One region of the Streptomyces sp. Qhu_M48 genome, then DNA from elsewhere that is predicted to be linked to it. Evidence: riboswitches for the same ligand, from Rfam matches in the RefSeq annotation. Region 1 holds a riboswitch; the other holds the start of a gene.
The links. Region 1 has a riboswitch for cobalamin ahead of cobN (cobaltochelatase subunit CobN). Riboswitches for the same ligand answer to the same signal wherever they lie in the genome.

Region 1 (4,157 bases):
CCCGCCCTTCGCGACCATCTCCAGGAGGTGGAAGAGGGCGGTGGGCGCGTTGCCGATGGCGACGACGGAGCCTTCGAGGCGGTCCCGCCACAGTTCGAGGGCGGCGGCGGAGCGGGTGGTGCCCAGCTCGGCGGCGAGGCCCGGCACCGACGGGTCGGAGAGCGCGCAGATCACCTCGTTGTCGGCGGGCAGCCGCTTGCGGGTGACACCGCTGGCGACCATCTGCGCGTCGCAGAGGATCGGCGCACCGGCCCGGAGGGCGGCGCGGGCGCTCGCGACGACCCCGGGGGAGTACGCGATGTCCTGGACGAGGTCGGTCATGCCGCAGGCGTGGATCATCCGGACCGCCACCTGGGCGATGTCGGCGGGCAGGCCCGCCAGATCCGCCTCGGCGCGGATCGTGGCAAAGGAACGGCGGTAGATCTCCGCCCCGTCCTTCTCGTAGTCGAACATCGTGGTGCTCTCGCTCATCTCGTGGGTGTCGTGTGGGCTGACGGGGCGCGAGCCGCCGCGACCGCTTCGGCCAGGGAGGTACGGGGGACGGGGACGCCGTCCACCAGGTAGGTGTCGGCGCCGGTGGCGACGGCGCCGGCCCAGACGCCGTGCGGGTGTCCGCAGCGCCGCTCGCACCCGGAGTAGTGGAAGGCCAGGAGCCCCGCCGGGGCGCGGGCGGCGTCGGCGCGCACGTCGGCGAGGGACTTGGCGCAGCCGGGCAGCCCGGTGCAGGCGGTGACGCCGACGCCGGGTGCGTCGGGCCGGGTGATCAGCCCGTGGGCCGCGAGTCCGGGCAGCCGGTCGTGGTCCGCTCCGACGACGACCGCTCCGCGCCAGGGCGTGAACCGGATTTCGTCGGCGGGCAGCAGGGCCCGCAGCTGGGCGGCGGTCAGCCGGCCGAGCGGCGCGAGGACGTGCAGGGCGCGGACGCCGAGCGGCCCGGGCGCGAGGGGCGGGGCCTGGGGCAGCGGCGGTACGGGGACGGGTCCGGCGCCGGGGTGGCCGGGATCGCCGAGCCCGGTGGGTCCGCCGGGTCCGACGAGCCCGCCGAGGTCCGGGTGGTGGCCCTCGGGCAGCTCCCGGACCCGCCAGGCCCCCGTTCCGGCGGTTTCGGCGGCGGTGAGGAAGGCGCGGGCGGCGGCGAGCGCGGCGGCGGGGGCGTCGGCGGCGCGGACCCTGAGGCACTGGGAGCCGACCCGGAGCAGGGCCGTGCCGCCCTCTTCTGCGACCAAGGTCACATCGCCGCCGAGGCCGGCCACATCGCCCCGGCCGTCGTCGAGGACGAAGAGGAACCGGCCGGAGAGCGCCGCCGCCCAGGGCGCGGAACACAGCAGGTCGTCGAGAGCACGGGCCCACAACTGCACGTCGGCGGCGCCGAGTCCGTCCAGGCCCGCGGCCGGGGAGGCCACGATGTTGCGGACGCGCTCGTGCGCGGGGGAGGGCAGCAGGCCCGCCCCGGAGAGGAGTGCGGCCAGCTCCGCCCCGCAGTCGTCCGCGAGGCCGCGCAGCTCCGCGTTGCCGCGCGAGGTGACGCTGAGCCGTCCGTCGCCGAGACTCTCCGCCGCAGCCGCCAGGACCTCGACCTGACGCGACGTCAAACGACCTGCGGGCAGGCGGAGTCGGGCGAGGCGGCCGTCGTCGGCGGAGTGCAGGCGCAGCGCCCCGGGACACGCGTCGCCACGGTCCCGAATGCGAGGTTCGCCCGGGTCGGGTGTCGGGGGCGGGGTCGGCGGCATGGCGGCGAGCATACCGACGGGGAACCGGGCACCCACCGGGTGTGATCCGGCCGACTCCGCGCCCCGGCCCGGCCCGGAGGACGATCCGGCGGGCAGCGTGGTCCGGCGGACCCTCCCGCTCGCCCCGGCCCGGAGGACGATCCGGCGGGCAGTGTGATCCGGCCGACCCTCCCGCCCGCCCCGGCCCGCCGACCTCACGATCTACTATGCAGACGGCATGGGGTCCCAGGACCCCGGGGAGGAAGCCCGGTGAGAATCCGGCGCGGTCCCGCCACTGTGAGCCGGCCCGGGCCGCGCGTTCGCGCGATCCCGGACCGGTGAGTCAGGAACTCCCGCCATCCATACGACCACCCGGGGCGCGGACAACCCCGAGGAAGGCCTGCGCTCGCCATGCTTCTGCTGCTGTCGCACTCCGACACCGACCTGCTCAGCGCCCGCGCGGCCGGCGGCCCGGTGGAGTACCGCTTCGCCAACCCCGCCCGTCTCCCCCTCGCCGAACTGCCCGGCCTCCTCGACGACGCCGAACTCGTCGTCGTCCGTCTCCTCGGCGGCCTCCGCTCCTGGGAGGACGGCCTCGAAGCGGTCCGCGCCGCCGGAAAGCCCGTGGTCGTCCTCAGCGGCGAACAGGCCCCCGACGCGCAGCTGATGGAGGCGTCCACCGTCCCCATCGGCGTCGCCACCGAGGCACACGCCTACCTCGCGCACGGCGGCCCCGGGAACCTGGAGCAGCTGGCCCGCTTCCTCTCCGACACCGCCCTCCTCACCGGCCACGGCTTCGAGCCCCCGGCCGCCGCCCCCACCTGGGGCCCCCTGGAGCGCGCCGCCCGCACGACGACCGGCCCGACCGTCGCCGTGCTCTACTACCGCGCCCACCACATGAGCGGGAACACCGGCTTCGTCGACGCCCTCTGCGCGGCGATCGAGGACGCCGGGGCGCAGCCGCTCCCGCTGTACGTGGCGTCCCTGCGCGCCCCCGAGCCGGAGCTGCTCGACCGCCTGCGCACCGCCGACGCGATCGTCACCACCGTCCTCGCCGCGGGCGGCACCAAGCCCGCCGAGGCGCAGGCCGGCGGCGACGAGGAGGCCTGGGACGCGGGCGCGCTCGCCGCGCTCGACGTGCCCATCCTCCAGGCGCTCTGCCTGACCGGCTCGCGCGCCGCCTGGGAGGAGAACGACGAGGGCCTCTCCCCGCTGGACGCCGCCAGCCAGGTCGCCGTGCCGGAGTTCGACGGCCGCCTGATCACCGTCCCCTTCTCCTTCAAGGAGATCGACGAGGACGGCCTGCCCGCGTACGTCGCCGACGCCGAGCGCGCGGCCCGGGTCGCCGGGATCGCCGTACGGCACGCCCGCCTCCGACACATCCCGAACGCCGAGAAGAAGCTGGCGCTCGTCCTCTCCGCGTACCCCACGAAGCACTCCCGCATCGGCAACGCCGTCGGCCTCGACACCCCCGCCTCCGCCGTCTCCCTCCTCCGCCGCCTCCGCGCGGAGGGGTACGACTTCGGGCCCGTCGAGGAGCTGCCCGGACTGGTCTCCGGCGACGGCGACGAGCTGATCTACGCCCTCATCGAGGCCGGCGGGCACGACCAGGACTGGCTCACCGAGGAGCAGCTCGCCCGCAACCCGGTCCGCGTCCCGGCGGCCGACTACAAGCGCTGGTACGCGACCCTGCCCGAGGAGCTCCGCACCCACGTCGAGGAGCACTGGGGCCCGGCGCCCGGCGAGATGTTCCTCGACCGCTCCCGTACCGCCGAGGGCGACCCAGAAGGCGACATCGTCCTCGCGGCCCTCCGCCGCGGGAACCTCCTGATCCTCATCCAGCCGCCGCGCGGCTTCGGCGAGAACCCGATCGCGATCTACCACGACCCCGATCTCCCGCCGTCCCACCACTACCTCGCCGCCTACCGCTGGATCGCCGCCCGCGCCGAGGACGGCGGCTTCGGCGCCGACGCCATGGTCCACCTGGGCAAGCACGGCAACCTGGAGTGGCTGCCCGGCAAGAACGCCGGCCTGTCCGCCTCCTGCGGCCCCGACGCGGCCCTCGGCGACATCCCGCTGATCTACCCGTTCCTCGTCAACGACCCGGGCGAGGGCACGCAGGCCAAGCGGCGCGTCCACGCGACCCTCGTCGACCACCTCGTGCCGCCCATGGCCCGCGCCGACTCCTACGGCGACATCGCGCGCCTGGAGCAGCTCCTCGACGAGTACGCGCAGATCTCCTCCATGGACCCGGCGAAGCTGCCCGCGATCCGCGCCCAGATCTGGACGCTGATCCAGGCCGCCAAGCTCGACCACGACCTCGGTCTCCAGCAGCGCCCGGAGGACGACGGCTTCGACGACTTCCTGCTGCACGTCGACGGCTGGCTGTGCGAGGTCAAGGACGCCCAGATCCGTGACGGTCTGCACGTCCTCGGCGGCGCCCCGGAG
Region 2 (4,157 bases), 6.0 Mb from region 1:
GCGGGTGACGAAGGAGTTGAGGGACATGTTCTGTCCCTTGAAGGGCGCGACCTTGACGCCCTGCCGGACCAGCCACCGGCAGATGCCGGCCGTGACGACGCTCTTGCCCGCGTCGGAGGTGGTCCCGGCGACGAGCAGCCCTCCGCCCCTCATGCGTTCCTCCGCTTCCGGGCCGCCAGGGCACCGATGATGATGCGGCCGCCCACACAGGCGACCAGGGTCAGCGCGGTCACCCGGCGCGAGAGGCCGACCGCCCGGTCGATGTCCGCGATCTCGACGGGCCGCCCCGCCCCGTTGAGCACCGGCCGGTGCTCGACCCGGCCGCCGTACGCCAGGGTCCCCCCGAGCCGTACGCCGAGGGCCCCCGCGAAGGAGGCCTCGACGGGGCCCGCGTTGGGGCTGGGGTGCTTCGCCGCGTCCGCGCGCCAGGCCCGTACGGCCCCGCGGGGGTTCCCGCCCGCGACGGTCGCGAGCGCGGCCGTCAGCCGGGCCCCGGGCCAGCCGGCCACGTCGTCGAGCCGGGCCGAGGCCCAGCCGAATCGGCGGTGGCGCGGCGACCTGTGGCCGACCATCGCGTCGAGGGTGTTGACGGCCCGGAAGCCGAGCAGGCCCGGTACGCCCGCGACCGCGCCCCAGAAGAGGGCGCCGACCACGGCGTCGGAGGTGTTCTCGGCGACCGATTCGACGACCGCGCGGGCCATCGCCGGTCCGTCGAGGGAGTGCGGGTCGCGGCCGCAGAGGTGCGGCAGCCGTTCCCGGGCCACCTCCAGGTCGCCGGCGGCCAGCGCCCCGCCGATCGCGCGTGCCTCCCGGCCCAGGGTCGTACCGCCGACGACGGCCCAGACGGAGGCCGCGGTGAGGGCCGCGGCGGCGGCCGGGCGGTTCCGCACGGCCCGTGCGGCGAGCGCGCCCAGGGCGACGGTGGAGCCGGCGCAGACGGCGGTGTGCAGGGCGCCCCAGCCGCGGTGGTCGTGGTGGAGGCGTTCCTCGACGGCGGCGGCGGCCCGGCCGAACACGGCGACGGGGTGTCCGCGCCGGGGGTCGCCGACGAGCAGGTCGACGGCGAGGCCCGCGGCCGCGCCGTACGCGAACACACCGGTGGTACTGCTGCGGCCGGGCATGGCGCTCTGTCCTCACTCAGGGTCCGCGCCCTGGATCGACGTGACCGGCGGCGAGAGTTCCTGACTCCCGGACCCTGGGGATCCGGTCACAGTGGCGGGACCGCGCCGGATTCGCACCGGACTTCCTCTTCTGCCGCCGTAATGGCCTCGGCAGTCCACCACGCCCCGAGAAGGGGCGTCAACTCACCCTTGACCTGCGGCGGCGCACTGTGCGGAGCACCACAGAGAGGGCGGTGGACAGACGACGGCCGGGCGGCCCGCACCGAGAGTGCGGGCCGCCCGGCCGGTGGAGCGGGGACCGTCAGGCGACGATCAGGTAGATGCCGTAGGCCACGGCCGCGAGGCAGAGGCCGAAGCAGGCGTAGGCGCCGGTGCGGGCCAGGGCGGCGGAGTCACCGCGGGCGGCGGCCTCCTCCTGCTTGCCGAGGCCGACGATCCCGAGGGTGAAGAGGCCCACGAGGGCGACGGTCGCCACGAGGCTGACTCCGAAGACGGAGCCGAGGGCTGCCCAGTCGATCTTCATGTCGTTCGTTCCTTACACCGTTGCGGCGGGGGCCGGGGGAGCGGCCGGGTCCGTGGGGACCGGCGCCGGGATGGTGGTCTTGAGGTCCTCGTCCGCGACGGCGGCGACGGAACCGGCGGCCGGCGGCGGGGTGACGGCCGCGATGGCGGTGGTCACCACACCCGCGGGCTCGGCGTCGAGGTCGTCGTCGGTGACGTTGTTGTGGTCGACCGGCTTGCGGCGGGAGAGCGACCAGATGACGGCGGAGCCGACGACCAGCAGCACCGCGACGGCGGCGATGCCCCAGGGGCCCTGCTTGGTGAGGAACTCGGCGCCTGCGCCGACCAGACCCGCGGCGGGCAGGGTCAGACCCCAGGCGACGAACATCCGGGTGGCGGTCGACCAGCGGACGACACCGCCCTTGCGGCCGAGGCCGGCGCCCATCACGGCACCCGAGCAGGACTGGGTGGTGGAGAGCGAGAAGCCCAGGTGCGAGGAGGCCAGGATGACCGTCGCGGCGCTGGTCTGGGCGGCGAAGCCCTGCTGCGGCTGGAGGTCGGTGAGGCCCTTGCCCATGGTGCGGATGATGCGCCAGCCACCGAGGTAGGTGCCGAGGGCGATGGCGACACCGGCGGAGACGATGACCCACATCGGAGGGTTCGAGCCGGGGGCGACGACACCCTGGGTGACCAGGGCGAGGGTGATGATGCCCATCGTCTTCTGGGCGTCGTTGGTGCCGTGGGCGAGGGAGACGAGACCGGCGGAGGCGATCTGGCCGGCCCGGTAGCCCTTGGCCGTGGCCTTCGCCTCGGGGTTGGCCTTGATCTTGTACGTCAGCCTGGTGGCGGCCATCGCGGCGAGGCCGGCGACGAGGGGCGCGGCGATGGCCGGGATGAGGACCTTGGTGACGATGGTGGGGCCGTTCACGGCCGACCAGCCGGCCGACATGACCGCGGCGCCGATGAGGCCGCCGAAGAGGGCGTGGGAGGAGCTGGACGGCAGCCCCAGCAGCCAGGTCAGCAGGTTCCACAGGATGGCGCCGACCAGCGCGGCGAAGATCACCTCTGTGCGGATGCCCTCCTCGTTGATGATCCCGCCGGAGATCGTCTTGGCGACCTCCACGGACAGGAACGCGCCGACGAGGTTCAGCACGGCGGACATGGCCACCGCCGTCTTCGGCTTGAGGGCACCGGTCGAGATGGTCGTGGCCATCGCGTTGGCGGTGTCGTGGAAACCGTTCGTGAAATCGAACACGAGAGCTGTCACGACCACAATGGCGAGCAGCAGCGTGATGTGTTCCATTTACCCAGGCAATCGTTTGACGTCAGTGGCGAGCCGAACGTAGGCAACCTGAGTGAACGGAAGGTGAACTGGGTCGGGCGGCGTGGTGTCCCTATCCGGTGTCAAGGCATTCCGCTTAACCCCCGGACGAGCCGGGTGTCCACGATGCGGTCACCCCGCAACCCCGGGTAATCCGGGCCATCACAGGGCACGTGCGACCTGCCCCGGTTCCTCCTCCGCCATCCGGTTCCGCTCCCCGGACCGAACCATCCGACCGGGGGACCCCGCGGACGAGACCCATGTCACTCCATGGAGGGGCTCGCGGAGGCCCGGGGAGCGCGTGCCCCGGGGGAGCGTGCCCCGCCCCGCTCCCTCCTCACCCCTCCCCCCGCCCGGGTCCGTCCGGTGGCAGTTCGACCGCACCCTGCCGAGACTGGGAGCGTGCGCCCGGCTACAGCGACGGCAGCGGCCGTCACCACTCTGCTCGGTGTCGGCGCGGCCGTGATCGCGGCCGGCCGGTACGCCAGCGACGTCGCCCTCAGGGCGCCGTCCGGACATCCCCTGCCCGGGGACCCACGGCTCACCGTGCACGCCACCGGCCCCGAGCGGATCACCCTCACCCGCAGCATCGCCTCACTGCGCCCCGGCACGTACGGGATCGAGGGCCACGGACTCCACGCCGTCGTCGGCCCCGTCCTCGACCGGGTCCCGCACACCGCCGACACCGTCGTGCGACGCCTGCAACGGGTCGAACTCGGGGTGCTCGGCCCCGGCGCCCGCGTCCGCTTCACGCCCCAGCTGCACATCGGCACGCCCATCAGCGCCCTCGGGCTCGCGCAGGAGGACGTCGAGATCCCCGGCGAGCTCGGCCCCCTGCCGGGCTGGCTGGTGGCGGCCCCCCGCACCACCTGGGTGATCGCCCTGCACGGCCTCGGCACCACCCGCGAGCAACCGCTGAACGTCGTCCCCTTCTACAACCACCGCAAGATCCCCGTCCTCGTCCCCGCCTACCGCGGCGACGAGGGCGCGCCCGCCTCCCCGGACGGCCTGGCCCACCTCGGCGACTCCGAGTGGCGCGATGTCGACGCGGCGATCCGCTACGCCGTCCGCCGGGGCGCCGCCAAGGTCGTCCTGCACGGCTGGGGAACCGGAGCCTCGATGGCCCTGCGCGCCGCCGCCGAGTCCGGGGTGCGCGACCGGATCAGCGGCCTCGTCCTCGACTCCCCGGTCCTCGACCAGGAGGCCACCCTCCG

Region 2: it holds a riboswitch for cobalamin, as region 1 does, so the genes downstream of both, ACRRSS_RS09550 (cobalamin biosynthesis protein) here and cobN (cobaltochelatase subunit CobN) in region 1, are expected to answer to the same signal.

What each region holds. Positions count from the first base shown of each region.
Region 1 is NZ_CP195432.1:8,017,853-8,022,009, forward strand. It holds gene ACRRSS_RS36195 (precorrin-8X methylmutase) at 1-471, opposite strand, end outside; gene ACRRSS_RS36200 (cobalamin biosynthesis protein CobG) at 468-1,730, opposite strand; cobalamin riboswitch at 1,930-2,081, shown strand; gene cobN (cobaltochelatase subunit CobN) at 2,121-4,157, shown strand, end outside.
Region 2 is NZ_CP195432.1:2,051,819-2,055,975, forward strand. It holds gene ACRRSS_RS09545 (cobyric acid synthase) at 1-153, opposite strand, end outside; gene ACRRSS_RS09550 (cobalamin biosynthesis protein) at 150-1,121, opposite strand; cobalamin riboswitch at 1,154-1,296, opposite strand; gene ACRRSS_RS09555 (hypothetical protein) at 1,423-1,644, opposite strand; gene ACRRSS_RS09560 (anion permease) at 1,657-2,925, opposite strand; gene ACRRSS_RS09565 (alpha/beta hydrolase) at 3,346-4,157, shown strand, end outside.